One region of the Cupriavidus sp. SIMBA_020 genome, then DNA from elsewhere that is predicted to be linked to it. Evidence: riboswitches for the same ligand, from Rfam matches in the RefSeq annotation. Region 1 holds a riboswitch; the other holds the start of a gene.
The links. A riboswitch is a leader RNA that binds a small molecule or an ion and turns the genes downstream of it on or off. The one in region 1 is predicted to bind cobalamin.
Positions count from the first base shown of each region.

Region 2: linked by a shared signal. The riboswitch ahead of SB751_RS05765 (TonB-dependent receptor plug domain-containing protein) and the one ahead of SB751_RS12810 (TonB-dependent receptor) in region 1 are both predicted to bind cobalamin.

Region 1 covers NZ_JAWRWU010000005.1:310,062-317,511, reverse strand. The annotation lists gene SB751_RS12815 (PepSY domain-containing protein) at 1-32, opposite strand, end outside; gene SB751_RS12810 (TonB-dependent receptor) at 42-2,141, opposite strand; cobalamin riboswitch at 2,285-2,526, opposite strand; gene SB751_RS12805 (GH36-type glycosyl hydrolase domain-containing protein) at 2,568-7,450, opposite strand, start outside.
Region 2 covers NZ_JAWRWU010000002.1:337,286-344,735, reverse strand. The annotation lists gene SB751_RS05770 (FecCD family ABC transporter permease) at 1-165, opposite strand, end outside; gene SB751_RS05765 (TonB-dependent receptor plug domain-containing protein) at 202-2,148, opposite strand; cobalamin riboswitch at 2,226-2,489, opposite strand; gene SB751_RS05760 (hypothetical protein) at 2,692-3,027, shown strand; gene SB751_RS05755 (cell division protein ZapA) at 3,024-3,362, shown strand; RNA gene ssrS (6S RNA) at 3,687-3,902, shown strand; gene SB751_RS05745 (EVE domain-containing protein) at 4,015-4,455, shown strand; gene SB751_RS05740 (sulfite exporter TauE/SafE family protein) at 4,466-5,278, shown strand; gene SB751_RS05735 (SIMPL domain-containing protein) at 5,397-6,089, shown strand; gene SB751_RS05730 (malonate--CoA ligase) at 6,144-7,450, opposite strand, start outside.

The sequences.
Region 1 (7,450 bases):
AGGTAGAGCCAGCGCCGCACCTTGCGCCACATTTCCCGGCCTCAGAAATAGAAGTTGGCCGACAGTTCCGCCGAGCGTGGTCGGCCCAGCAACCATTGCTGGCCTCCGTTCGAGACCGATTCGGCATAGTCCTTGTTGAACAGGTTGTAGACGCGCAGCGTCAGCGCCGCCTGCTTCGAGACGCGCCACGACAGGGCCGTATCGACCGTCGTATAGCTCGGCACGCGCACGCGGTTGGCCGTGTCCGCGTAACGCCCGCCGACATAGCGCAGGCCCGCGCCGAACGTCCATTGCGCGATGAAGTTCCACGTCAGCCAGGCATTGGCGGCCTGCTGCGGCACGCTGGTCGGCACGTTGCCGGCACGGGAGACCAGCACGCCGCCCACCGATTCGTTGAAGTCGTCATAGCGCGCGCGCAGCACGGTACCGTTGACGTCGAACCGCAGCCCGCGCAGCACCTCCACGCTGGCCGATGCCTCCAGCCCGCGCGACGACTGCTCGCCCACCTGCTGCGTGATCGTCGGGTTGACGGGATCGCGCGAGAGCAGGTCGTTCTTGCGGATCTCGTAGGCCGCGAAGGTCCATTCGCCGCGATTGCCCCAGAACGCCTGCTTCACGCCCACTTCCACCTGCTTGCCAGTGGCGAGGTTGAAATTGCGCTGGGCGTCGGAGGTGGTGATCAGCGCCCCCAACGGGTCGGTGGCCGTGGCGTACTGGGCATAGACGGCCAGGCTCGGGCTGAACTGGTAGACAGTGCCCACGCGCCATGTGGTGTTGGCAAAGGTCTTGTCCCAGGCCGAACCGGCCACCAGGTCAATGCGCGTCAGGTCGGCATGGTCGAAACGCACGCCGCCGATCACCGACCACTGCGGCGTGAAGGCGATACGGTGCTCGCCGAACAGCGCGTACTGCGTGGTGTTGCTGCGGAAGCGTGGCGACGTGACGATGCCCGGCGGGCTGAAGAACAGGCCCGGATCGAAATCGCGCGCCGGCACGGTGGACGTGCCGCCGTAGGGCGAGTTGTTCGAGTGGGTGAAGTGGATCTTGTTGACGTCAAAGCCGACCGTCGTGGTGTTGTCGAGCCCGAACAGCTTGCTGCGCACCGTCAGGTCGGCGCGGTTGCCCACCTGCTCCTGGTCGTGCAGGATCTCCAGATAGTCCCCGCGCCGCACCTGCGAGGTGGCCGGCAGAAAGGTATAGGTCTCGCTGTTCCGCCAGTGGCGGTGGCTGGTCAGGTAATAGAACTGGTTGCGCACCGTCACCCGGTCATTCGGCGTCCATTCGGCATTCAGGCGCGTCCAGCGGTCGCGATAGCTGATCTCGGCATCGCCAACGTTGTAGTTCTTCTTGCGCAGCGAGCGGTCCAGGCTGCCATTGACCAGCGGCGTGCCGAGGTATTGCTGCGGATGCTGGGTGCCGTCGTCATAGGACAGCGTCAGGTTGAAGTCTGGATTCACGTCCAGCCGCACCGACGCCGACACCATCAGGTTGTTGGCATCGCCCCGATCCACCCAGCCAGCCGTCCGGTTGTAGGCCGTGGCAAAGCGGTACGACAGGTTGTCGTTGACCTTGCCGCCACTGTCGAAGGCCACGCGCGCGGTCTTCTCCGTGCCGCCCGTGATCTGGAGTTCGTTCTCGATCGGGCCGCGGATCGGCTTCTTCTGCACCACGTTCACCACGCCGCCGATGGCCCCCTCGCCATACATGACCGATGCGGGGCCGCGCAGCACCTCGATGCGGTCTACCGACCACGTATCGAACGGGAAGGTCACCGTGCCGGAGGCCACGTACATGCGCGTGCCGTCCAGCAGCTGCATGACCGAGCCCTGGCCGGCGAAGCCGCGCGCGGTCAGCGCGGTGCCGCCGTTGCCCGGGGACGGATTGCCGGTGATGCCGGTGGCGCGGGTCACCGCCTCGCGCACGCTCTGGTCGCCCCGCGCGCGGATGGTCTCGCCGTCGAGCACTTCTACGCTGGCCGGTGTCTCCAGCGGCGTCAGACCCATTCGGCTGCCCGTGTACTCGGGTTTCGAGAGCGCCATGCCGGGATAGGCGGCGTCGCTGACAACCACCGGCGGCAGTGACCTGTCATGCGATTCGGAGGTTTCCTGGGCGAATGCGCAGGGAAGATTCAGGCCGGCCATGGCACCGAGCGACACAGCCAGGACACGTGGCCGACGCCCCCGTGCGGAACGTGACGAAGGCTGGGCCGGACGCGGGCGGCCAGCGGAATGCGCGAACATGTTGTATTTCATCGTGAAGCCGGACGACCCCGCCCGTGCAAGAGATTTCGATGATGACAACAGGCCGGTATCCGGGCTGACAGGTGGGAGCGTGCGCACCCGGGAATCCGTCGCCTTCCCACGCCATGAACATCGCGCAGTGGCCGCCGATCCGATGGATTGGCATGACAGTTCCCGAACCTGCTTACCGTTGCGGGGGCAGCACAGGCTTGGTCGCGGCTGGGCGACGCACCTGTTTCCCGTTTAACCCACGAAAATCGCGGGCACCTGCAATCACGGTCGGCACCAGGAAAGTGCCGCAGTGTGCATTCTACGCGTAAGCGGGGGTCAGGCAGCGAGACGCAGAACCAGACGATGCTCCCCGTCCTCAACACGCACGCGCACCGCGCCGTTGACACAGGGGACGGACAAGTCATCGAGCATCGCGGTACACACCGCATCGCCGGCCCCCCCCCGCTCGACGCGAATGTCGAAATGGGCGGCACCGAGCGTGACGGTGGCCTGGAACCCCGGCCAGCTTGCCGGAATCCGTGGCGCAACAAGCAGCCAGGCACCCTCCCGCCGGATGCCGAGGATGCCTTCGATGCCTGCCCGCACCATCCATCCCGCCGCCCCGGTGTACCACGTCCAGCCGCCGCGGCCGACGTGGGGGGCCACCGAATAGACGTCGGCCGCCACCACATAGGGCTCCACCTTGTAGCGATCCGCCGCCGCCGGCGTCAGCGCGTGGTGGATGGGGTTGAGCATCGAGAACAGTTCGACGGCAGTGTCCGCGTCGCCCAGTTCCGCAAAGGCCAGCATGCTCCACATCGCGGCGTGACTGTACTGGCCGCCGTTCTCCCGGACACCGGGCGGGTAGGCCTTGAGATAGCCGGGGTCATCCACGCCGCTGTCGAACGGCGGCGAGAACAGCAGCACGAGCCCTTCCTTGCGGCGAACAAGCAGACGGTCGAGCGACGCCATCGCCATCGTGCTTCGGGCAGGGTCGCCCACGCCAGACAGCACTGACCAGGACTGGGCGATGGCATCGATCTGGCAGGCCTCGCTGTGCGTCGAGCCCAGCAGCGTGCCGTCATCGTAGGTGGCCCGGCGGTACCACGCGCCATCCCAGCCATGCCGCTCCAGCGCCTCGCGCAATGCCAGGCCATGCGCGCGCCAGTTGGCGGCGCGGACGGTATCGCGCGAGTCCGCCAGCGGGGCGAACAATGCAAGGGTGCGGGCGAGAAGCCATCCCAGCCAGACGCTCTCCCCCTTGCCGCGAGCGCCCACCAGGTTCATCCCGTCGTTCCAGTCACCACCGCCGATCAACGGCAGGCCGTGTTCACCCGTCAGGCCGATGCAACGGTCGATGCCGCGCGCACAGTGCTCGAACAGCGATGCGCTGACCTCAGCCACCATGGGTTGGAAGAACAGGTCGTGGTCCCCGGCAGCGAGCGTCGGCCCGTCGAGAAAGGGGATGCACTCGTCAAGCACCCCGGCGTCATCCGCAGCCATCACATAGGTCGCCGTGGCGAACGCCAGCCAGACGCAATCGTCCGAAATCCGCGTGCGCACGCCCTGCCCTGAGTGTGGCAGCCACCAGTGCTGAACGTCGCCCGGCTCGAACTGCCGCGCGGCGGCGCGCAGCAGATGGCGCCGCGTCTCGGCGGGGCGGGCGAAGGTGAGCGCCATGGTGTCCTGCAACTGGTCGCGAAACCCGTAGGCACCGCTGGCCTGATAGAACGCCGAGCGGGCCCGGATGCGACAGGCAAGCGTCTGGTAGAGCAGCCAGCCATTGAGCATGATGTCCATCGCGCGGTCCGGGGTCCTGACCTGAACGGCGCCTAGCAGATCCGTCCATTGCGCCGTCACGGCCGCGAGCACGCCGTCGAGGTCCGCACCGCGATAGCGGGCGATCATGGTACGGGCCTCATCGGCGCTGGCGCATTGCCCGAGCAGCACGGTCACCTCGGTGGATTCACCCGGCGCGAGCGACACAAGGCACTGCAGGGCCGCGCAGGGATCGATCCCCGCGCCGGCCGTGCCGGAAAGCGACGCTGCACCGCCCGGGCCGCCCGGGCCGGCCAGCGCCGCCGGTCGGGCGAGCGTGCCGCGATAGCCAATGAACTCGCTTCGATCGGCGGTCCAGCTGGTCGTGGTCCCCGCCAGGCAGGCAAACGCGACCCGGCCGGGAAACGCGAGATTCCAGGGGTTGCGCACCAGCATTGCGCCGATTTCGGCGTCGAACTCGGTCACGATGTAAGGGCCCGAGGCCCCTCGCGACAGGCCGAGGACCCAATCCACGTAGGCCGTCACGGACAGCTGCCGATGCTCCCCGGAGAGATTGCGCAGCGTCATCCGCGTGATCTTCACCGGATCATCGACCGGCACATGCTGCAACAGCTCAAGCCTGATACCGTGCGCCACGTGTGAAAAGCGACTGTATCCAAAGCCATGACGGGCGATGTACTCGCCACCATCGCGCACGGGCTGCGCGGTAGCCGTCCAGACCTCGCCCGACACCAGATCGCGCACGTAGACGGCCTCCCCCGCCGGGTCCGAGACCGGATCGTTGGACCATGGCGTCAACTGGTTCTCCCGACTGTTGACGGACCACGTATAGCCGCTGCCCTCGGCCGAGACCTGGAAGCCAAAGCCATCGTTGGCGATGACATTGATCCACGGCGCCGGCGTGGTGGCGCCGTCCGCCAGCACCACCACGTACTCCCGGCCGTCCCGATCGAAGCCACCCAGGCCGTTGAAGAACTCGAGCGCTGCCGGAGCCTGGGACGAACGCGCGATGGCTGTAGCCCGCCCAAACGGGGGCGGCGGCGCCGGCGGTGCCCACGCCGGATCGGGTATCCGTGCCAGCTGGTCGGCAATCGAGCCCCGGCGCGCAATCAGCGCCACGCGTGCGACGGATTGCAGCAACGCGCGCGCTTCGGCTGTCATCAGGTCCGCGCGCAGCGCGTACACCGCCCCTTGGGCGAACTCCTCGCCCAGACGCGGCCGCGACTGGCTGCTGCGTACCGCCGTGTCGATGGCGACCTGCAGGTCCTGCACGTACGACGAGGCGTGCTCGTTCACGATGACCAGATCGACGCCCAGCCGCTTCATGCGCCAGTACTCATGCGCACGCAGCAACTGGCGCACCTGGGCAATATCGTCGATTTCGTCGATACGCAACAGGACGATCGGCAGGTCGCCGGAGATAGCATGCGGCCACAGCCCGGACTGGAGACCGGCGCCGCGCGCGATCGCCCCGGATGGCGCCCTGAGGCGGCGGTCCGCGTACAGGATGGCCGCCGCCAGCCGCTGGAAATCCGCGGCCTCGTTCGACTTGATGTCCAGATGACGCAACTGGACCTGGGCCTGGGTCCATGCCAGGGTCCGGGCGCGGTCGAAGGCGCTGCGGTCGTGGTGTTTATCGATCAGATCGAGCAACTCGGCGCGCGACGCCGCCACGACGGTCCAGAACGCCACGCGCGCCACGCCGCCCGGCGCGATGCGCACCTGCTGCCGCAGCGCAAAGATGGGGTCCAGCACCGTGCCGGTCGTATTCGAGAGCGGACCGCCGTCTTGCACTGCGCTCGCCGTCATGACGGTCCGACCGCGCCCAAGGAAGCGCGCCCGGTCGGATTCATACTCCGGGTCGGCGCAGACATCGCCCTCCACCACCGCGAAATGCGCGGCCCAGATCTGCGGATCGGCTTGCGAACGCGGCCGGCGGGTTGCGATCAGCGCGCCGAACTCGGCCAGGTACTCGGTCTGGATGAACAGCCGGGAGAACGCCGGATGCGCAACATCGGCCGCCTGCGCCGAGAGGGCCAGCCCAGCGTAGGAGGTCAGCGTGATCTCGCGGGTCCGGCGACCGCTGTTGGACAGCGACGCGCGCCGCACCTCGCCGTCGTCCTCGCCCGATACCAATACGTCCAGCGTGGTGGTCAGCGCGCCATCGCGCCGATGGAACGCAGCGCGATCCTCCACGAACAGCACCTCGTTGTCCTCATCCACGTCATCGCTGCCGGGAATCCACGCGCCGGCGCACCAGACCCTTCCGTCTTCGTTGTCGCGCAGGAAAATGAAAGACCCTGCTTCGTCGCAGGTGGCATCCTCCCGCCACCGGGTGACCGAGAGATCGCGCCAATGGCTGTAGCCTGCTCCCGCCGCCGTCAGCATGACGGTGTAGCGCCCGTTCGAGAGCAGATGAGTGACGGGTGGCCCGACGACCGCGCCAGACATCCGCCTGGCCGTCGAATCCTGGACTGTGGGGGCGATCGCCGAGGCCCTGACGTCTTCGGCACGCGGGGGTGCGATGGCAACATTGCGCGGAATACGCTCCTGCAGCAGCAGTTCGGTCGCCTGGATCATCGGCTCCTGATGGAAGCGCTCGCGCATGATGCCGTGCAGCAGCGTGTTGGCGATGGCGACAATCGACATGCCCTGATGGTGGGCCATGAATGCCCGGACGATGGCGTAGTCCTGGTTCTCCGGCAAGCGCGAACGCGTGAAGTCGATGGCTTCATAAAAGCCGTAGCGGGCCAGCGCGCCGGTGCGCACGAGGTGCCTGAAGTTGCGCAGCGCTTCCGGCGGGTCGACCATGGCGGCGAGCGCGGCGGCGTATGGCGCGATCACCACGTTCTCGGCGAGGCCCCGCTTCAGGCCGAGGCCGGGCACGCCGAAGTTCGAATACTGGTACGTGAACTCGAGATCGCGCGCGTTGTACGCGGACTCCGAAATGCCCCAGGGAATACTCAACGAGCGGCCGTAGGCGCGCTGGCGCTCCACCACCAGCCAGCTGGTCTGCTCGAGCAGGCTGCCTTTCGGCGCACGCATCACCAATGACGGCATCAGGTATTCGAACATGGAGCCCGACCACGAGATCAGCGCCGAACCGCTGCCTAGCGGGGTGGCGGCACGCCCCAGGCGGAACCAGTGCCGCGTGGGCACGTCACCCTTGGCGATGGCGAACAGGCTGGCCAGTCGCGCCTCCGAGGCGAGCAGGTCGTAGCAACTGGTGTCGAGCCGGTTATCGTCCATCGCAAAGCCAATCGAAAGCAGCTTGCGTTCCCCGTTGAACAGGAAGGAGAAGTCCATTGACATCGCCATCTCGCGGGCCTCGGCCGCGAGCGCGGAAAGCCGGACGCCCAGACCCGGCAACGCAGCGGCATGGGCGCCGTCATCGCGTTCGTGCTCCACAGCCCGCCTGGACAGTGCGCCAAGCCAGAACG
Region 2 (7,450 bases), on a different contig from region 1:
CCTGACAATGGCGCCGGCCATGCCGGCATCGGTGGCGCTCAGGGCCTGCCAGAGCTGCGCGGCATCGAGCGACACGCTGCCCAGCGCCAGCGACAGCCCGAACACGGCCAGCCCCGCCAGGGCGAGGACCAGCCAGACGGCCAGCGCGCGGCGCGCCTCAGCCATGGCGGGCACCGTCCCCGCGCGGCGCCTTGCCGGGCCTCATTTCTGGCGCCATCCCAGCGTGACGAACCCCGCCCGGCCCTGCGTGGCGTACGGATAGGCGAGCTGGTAGTTCTTGTCGAACAGGTTTTCCACGCGGGCGGCGACGAACCATTGCTTGTCGATGTTGTAGCGGGCGGTGAGGTTCAAGATACCGTATCCGCCCAGCCGGCGCGAGCCATTGTCCATCCGCGACGACGACACCAGCCACTCGCCCCCGAATCGGAAATCGCCGAAATTCCGGCCGACATCGACCGACGCATGGCGGCGCGCGCGGCGCAGCAGCTGGGTGCCGTTGGTTTCATCGACCGGATTCTGGAAGGTCACGCTGGCGCCGACATCCGTGCCGAGCAGGTTGGCGCGCCAGGACGCCTCCACCCCCTGCACCTTGGCCTTGTTGACGTTCTGCGCCAGGAACAACCCGCTGGCCTGCTGCGTGGAGACGATCAGGTCGTTGTAGCGGGTCTCGAACGCGGTCACGCGCAGCAGCCCGGTGGCGGCGGTTTCCACCTGCACGCCCAGTTCGGCCGACTTGGCGCGCTCGGGCTGGAGGTTCGGCTGGCCGAAGTTCGGGTAATAGAGTTCGTTGAAGGTCGGCGCCCGGAAAGCGTTGCTGACGTTGGCGATCAGCTTGACCGCCTGGGTCAGGTGGAAGCCATAGCCGGCGAAGAAGCTGCCCTGGTTGCCGAAGTCCGAATAATGGTCGTTGCGCGCGTTCAGCTGCAGCTGGTGGCGGCCGATCTTGCCTTCGTAGCCGCCGTAGACCGAGAACACATTGCGCGTGGGGGCGTTGTAGGCGCTGGACGACAGTTCCTGCTGGAGGTAGTCGGTGCCGAACAGCAGCGTGTGGTCAGGCGTCAGCGCGTACTCGTTCTGCCAGTTGAACTGGCGGGAACGGGTGCTGAACAGGCTGTCGAACAGGCCGTTCTTGCTGGTTTCGGCGCGGTCCTCGCTCTGGGCGACCTTGAAATGGGTGCGCCAGTCGGGCAGCAGCCTGCCGTTGACGAAGGCGGACAGCGTGTACAGCTCGCTATCCATGCGCAGGTCGTCGGTCGGCTTGCCGCTGGCGCTGTCGTACGAGAGCTGGCTGTTGGCGTAGTACGCGGCCACGCCGGCGTCCCAGTCCTGGCTGAACTTGTGCTTCACCTGGCCGGAGACGCTCTTGTTCTCGTACGGGTTGTCGGCCGGGTTCGGGCCGATGCCCTGCCGGGCGCGCGTGGGGTTGTCGCGATTCCATGCCGCGGCGTCGATCGACGAATAGCCGTCGGTCTTGAAGATCGAACCGGTGACGTTGAACGAGGTATCGCCCACCTGCCCGCCATAGCCGACGGTGCCCTGGCGCGTGTTGTTGCTGCCGTACCCCACCGAAGCATTGGCCGCCGGGGCCTGGCCGGCGCCGCTCTTGGTGAAGATCTGCACCACGCCGCCGATGGCGTCGGAGCCATACAGGGCCGAGACGTTGCCGCGCACCACCTCGATATGGTCGATCTGGTCCGGCAGGATATTGGCGAGCTGCGCGGTGCCGCCGCTGGCGCCGGCAATGCGCACGCCATCCACCAGGATCAGCACCTGGTTGGAATTGGCGCCGCGCATGAACAGCGTGGTGTTGGCGCCCATGCCGCCCGTGGTGGCAAATTCCACGCCCGCCTGGCCGCGCAGCAGCGAGCGCAGGTCCGGCGCCTGGGCATTGACGATGTCTTCCTGGGTGACCACCGTGGTGTGCGGCAGCGCCTCGGTCACGGCCTGCGCGGTGCGCGAGGCGGTGACGACGACCGGGGCGAGCGTCTGGCCGGGGGCGGTGTCGCTGGCCTCCGGCGCGGTTTGCGCGTGGACCATGGCGGGCAGGGAAACGGACGAGAAAACAGCGATGGCCGCCAGGATGGCGGGCACGAGCGGGCGGACCGGCGGCTGTGTCGCGGCGGTCGGCCTGTGGAGCGAGGAACGCATGTTGCTGGATGGATGGAAGCACGGCCGGGCCCGTTCCCCCGCGGGCCATATGGCGAAGTGGCGCGCCGCCGTGTGGAGCGGTGCGCCCGCGTTCAGGCCGGTATCCGGGCTGACGACATCAGGCCGGCCGCCTTCCCGATCGGTGGATCCCCGTCACATGGCGGGGTGGATCAGTGGCATGCTGGCAGGCCCTTGCGCGGCGCATGGCGCGTGCGCGGTCGCTTACCGTTGCGGGGGCAGCACAGGTTGGCCCAGCGCGCGGCGCGCCCCGGACTCCCTGTTTCCCGTTGAACTGCGGCCCTGTGGGCAGGGTCGCGAGCACCTGGAACGTGCGCGAGTGTAGGCAGTTTCACCGGGGCCGTCAATCTGGCGGACGTGGTGCGGAACCGTCCACTCCGGGGCCGGTTACCCGCATGTTGCGTGACGATCGATGCAACTTCCTGGCGACGCTGCAGTCAGAAACGTCTCGTTGACAACGTGGCCGATCCGGCATCGGCTAGAATCCCGAAACCTGACCCACAATCCATCGGACAGACAGGCACTATGCTCAACGAACTCGAACAACTGGCCGCCAAGATCGGGCGCGTGCTGCATCATGCAGACACCCTGGCGGCGGAAAACCAGCGGCTGCGCGCGGAGATCGACCGCCTGCGGGCCGAGGCGAGCCAGTTGCGCACGGACCGCGAAGCCATGGCGGCCGACCGCGAACTGCTCAATATCAAGATCGAGGAAGCCCAGCTGCGCATCCAGTCGATCCTGGACAAGCTGCCCACGGCCAGCGATGCGCGCCAGCTCGATTTGCTGGGTGAAGGCGCCCCGGCCACCGGCACCGACCCCGATGCCAGCGGCGCGCACCCCGCCCCCGGAGAACACGCATGAGCAACAAGCAAGTCGAAGTGAACATCGCGGGGCAGCCCTACCGCTTCGCCATCGCGCCGGACAATGAAGCCGCGCTGCTGGAAGCCGTGGCGCTGGTGGACAACCAGATGAACAAGCTCAAGGGCAACGTCTCCGCCAAGGGCGTGGAGCGCGTGGCCGTGATGGCCGCCATCAGCATTGCCTCGGACCTGCTGGCCATGCGCCGCAAGCAGGAAGAGGACGGGCAGATTCCCGTGGACGCCGTGCGGGCCCGCATCCGCGAGCTGAACGAGCGCGCCGACGAGGCACTGCGGCAGTACGCGCACGTGGGCACCGACCCCCGCGCGCAGGGCTGACATCGACATCGGCCGAATCTGGCCGGACTTGAAATCACACCGCATCGGCCGCACATGACAGGCATGTGAAGCCGATGGCGCAATGTCGGATCTGGCCGATGTCCGGTGTTGAAAATGTAACGATGCAACATGCCGAACTTGGTATGCCTGACGACGCGGTGTATAGTGTAGCCAGACTGCACAAACGCCTTACCGGTGCAGCATACAGGTCAGGTTATCGCGCCCGACCGCCGTTTTCATCCCATCCTGTTTCGAAACGGCAAACGTCTGACATCACCCCAGCTGCTCGCAGCATAAGGTGAATATAAAGTCAGACGTTTGACAGTTTCCCTGCCTGGTTCGTGAGGGTCATAACTCCTTGAACCGATATGCATTGCATGGTGCGGGATTATGTCGTGTGGGCGAGCGCGTCACCGCATTCATAGTCTGGGTTCGCCTGGACTCCCTGAGTGGGTGATGTACCCAAAATACGACTTCCGCAGCCACTCTGAACCTCACTTGGGTTCAGGATGCCGACCCAGCGGCCGAGGCGGGGACCCCTCAGAAGGCGGTGGTTTTCAGAACCACCGCCTTTTTTTATTGACCGACGGACACTGGTACCGTGACGCCACCCGCCGCCAAACCGGGCCAACGCGCCCCGCAGTACTGGCTGATGAAGTCCGAGCCGGACGAAGCCAGCATCGACGATCTTGCCAAGCGCGGCACGCTGCCGTGGACCGGCGTGCGCAACTACCAGGCGCGCAACTTCATGCGCGACCAGATGCGCATCGGCGATGGTGTGCTGTTCTACCACTCCTCCTGCCCCGAGCCCGGCATCGCCGGACTGGCCGAGGTCTGCTCCCAGCCCTACCCCGATCCCACGCAGTTCGATCCCAAGAGCGATTACTACGACAAGGCCTCGAAGCCCGAGGAACCGCGCTGGTCGCTCGTGGATGTGCGTTTCGTGCGCAAGAGCGCGTTGATTCCGCTGCCCGCACTGCGCGAGCACGAGGCGCTGGCGGACATGGTGGTGCTCCGGCGCGGCAACCGCCTCTCCATCACGCCGGTCACGCCGGCGGAATGGCGCTATATCACCGAACGGCTGATGAAGTGACGGACCTGCCATGAGTCCTGTCCTGATTCCCGGGCTGCTGATCCTCGGCGCCTTCACCGGCTTCTGCGCCGGGCTGCTCGGCGTGGGCGGCGGCATGCTGATGGTGCCGTTCCTGACGCTGTTCTACACGGCCATGCAGGTCTCCGACAGCCACATCGTCCACATGGCCATCGCCACGTCGATGGCGACCATCCTGTTCACCTCGCTCTCGTCCGTGCGCGCCCACCACAAGCGCGGCGCGGTGCGCTGGGGCATTGTGCTGGCGCTGGCGCCGGGCATCCTGCTGGGTGGCCTGATCGGCGGCGGCAAGATCTTCAGCGTGCTCAAGACCGGCTGGCTGTCGCTGCTGTTCGCGGTCTTCGTGGGCTTCTCGGCGCTCCAGATGCTGCGCAGCCGCCGGCCACCCGCCGCGCGCCGGCTCCCGGGCACCCCGGGCATGGTCGGCGTGGGCTCGGTCATCGGCCTGATCTCGAGCCTGGTCGGCGCCGGGGGTGGCTTCATCTCCGTGCCGTTCATGACCTGGTGCAACGTGCCGATCCACAACGCCGTGGCCACCTCGGCCGCGCTCGGCTTTCCGATTGCGCTCGCCAGCGTGGTCGGCTACGTCTGGGGCGGCTGGAATGTGGGCGGGCTGCCGGCGGGCTCGCTCGGCTATGTGTACCTGCCGGCGCTGGGCATCATCGCCATCACCAGCGTGCTGACCGCGCCGCTGGGCGCCCGGGCGGCCCACAGCATGGACGTGAACGCGCTGCGGCGCGTGTTCGCCGCGCTGCTGGCCTGCCTGGCCTCGTACATGCTCTGGAAGGCGTGGCAGACGTTCTGACTGCCCTGCCCCCCGTATTACACGGCGAAACACCCGGATACAGTCATGGGAAGCGCGCGCGGAACGAAGTGCACGGAAAGGCGTCTGAAAGCCATCACTTTGATCGGGAGAACAAAACATGAAGCATCTGCTTGCGGCCTCTCTGCTGACTACCACGGCTGCCGTGGCATCGGCCCAGACCCTGCCGCCGCCCGCCGGCGTGCTGTCGCTGTCCGCCGAGGCGGTCACCGAGGTACCCACCGACGTGGTGCAACTGACGCTGGCCGCGGAACAGGAAGGCGCCGAGCCGTCGGCCATCTCGTCGGCGCTGTCGGCGCGCACGCAGGCCGTGCTGGCGCAGGCCAAGCGCACTTCGGGCGTGGAGGCCCAGTCGGGCGGCTTCACCATCCATCCGAGCACGGACCGCAACGGCCGCATCAGCACGTGGCGCGGGCGCTCGGAAGTGATCCTGAAGTCGAAGGATTTCGCGGCGGTGTCGAAGCTGGCCGGAGAACTGGCCAACCAGATGCAGGTGCAGAACGTTGCCTTCTCGCTCTCGCGCGAGGCACGCCAGGCCACCGAGGCCAAGCTGGCCGAGCAAGCCGTGTCGGCATTCCGCGACAAGGCCCAGGTCAGCACCAAGCTGTTCGGTTATAGCGGTTATACGATTCGAGAAGTGTCGATGAACGACAGCGGCGGCGTGGTGCCGCCGACGCCGCGCATGTATGCCGCCAAGGCGATGTCCGCCGATGCCGGCGCGCCGATCCCGATGGAAGGCGGCAAGGCCCATGTGACCGTGTCGGTCAATGGGTCGGTGCAGATGGTGAAGTAACCAGCCAGTCTGGCTTCCCCCTCCCCCGTTTCCACAGGGCGAGGGGGAAATCCATCACAGCGCGGCGAACTGCTCCCGCAGCACGTTCTTCTGCACCTTGCCCATCGTGTTACGCGGCAGCTCGTCCACCACGTGCACGCGCTTGGGCACCTTGAAGTTGGCGATGCGCCCACGCAGCGTGCCGATCATCCCCGCCTCGTCGATCTCCGCCCCCGGCTTGCGCACCACCACGGCCACCACGGCCTCGCCGAAATCGGCATGCGGCACGCCGATCACGGCCGATTCCACCACGCCCGGCAGTTCGTCGATAAAGCTCTCGATTTCCTTCGGATAGACGTTGTAGCCGCCCGAGATGATCAGGTCCTTGCTGCGGCCCACGATCGTCAGATAGTTGTCCGGCACCTTGCGCTCGCCCGCCTGGCTGACGATGGCACCGCCGAAGCGGCCCACGTCGCCGGTCTTGAACCAGCCGTCGGCGGTGAATTCCTCGGCGGTCTTCTCCGGCATGCGCCAGTAGCCCTTGAACACGTTCGGGCCCTTGACCTCCACATTGCCGATGGCGCCCGGCGTGCAGGGGTTGCCTTCGCCGTCCATCACGCGCACCGACACGCCCGGCAGCGGCATGCCCACCGTGCCGCCAATGCGCTCGCCGAGCTTGGGATCGTACGGGTTCGAGACCAGCATCACGGTCTCGCTCATGCCGTAGCGCTCCAGGATGGTGTGGCCGGTGCGCTCGCGGAAGCCGTCGAACGTCTCCAGCAGCAGCGGCGCCGAGCCCGACACGAACAGCCGCATGTTGCGGCACACCTCGCGGTTGAAGCGCGGCTCCTGCAGCATGCGCACGTAGTAGGTCGGCACGCCCATCATCACCGTCGCGCGCGGCAGGAAGGCAAGAATCTGCGCCATGTCGAGCTTGGGCGCCCAGATCATCTTGGCCCCGGCCAGCAGCGCGCCGTGGGAGGCCACGAACAGCCCGTGCACGTGGAAGATGGGCAGCATATGCAGCAGCACGTCGTCGCTGCGCCAGCCCCAGTATTCGTGCAGCGTCTGGGCGTTGGAGGCCAGGTTGCGGTGCGTCAGCATCGCGCCCTTGCTGCGGCCCGTGGTGCCGGAGGTATAGAGGATGGCCGCGAGGTCATCGTCGCCCTTCGTCACGGTCTGGAAGGTATCCGGCTGGGCGGCCGCGCGGGCCAGCAGCGAGCCGTTGCGGTCCTCATCCAGCGTGAATACGTGCGCGGTGTTGTGGCGGAACGCCACCTTCGACACCCAGCCGAAGTTCTTGCTGCCGCAGACCACCACGGCGGGCTCGGCATTGCCCACGAAATAGTCGATTTCCGATTCCTGGTACGCGGTGTTCAGCG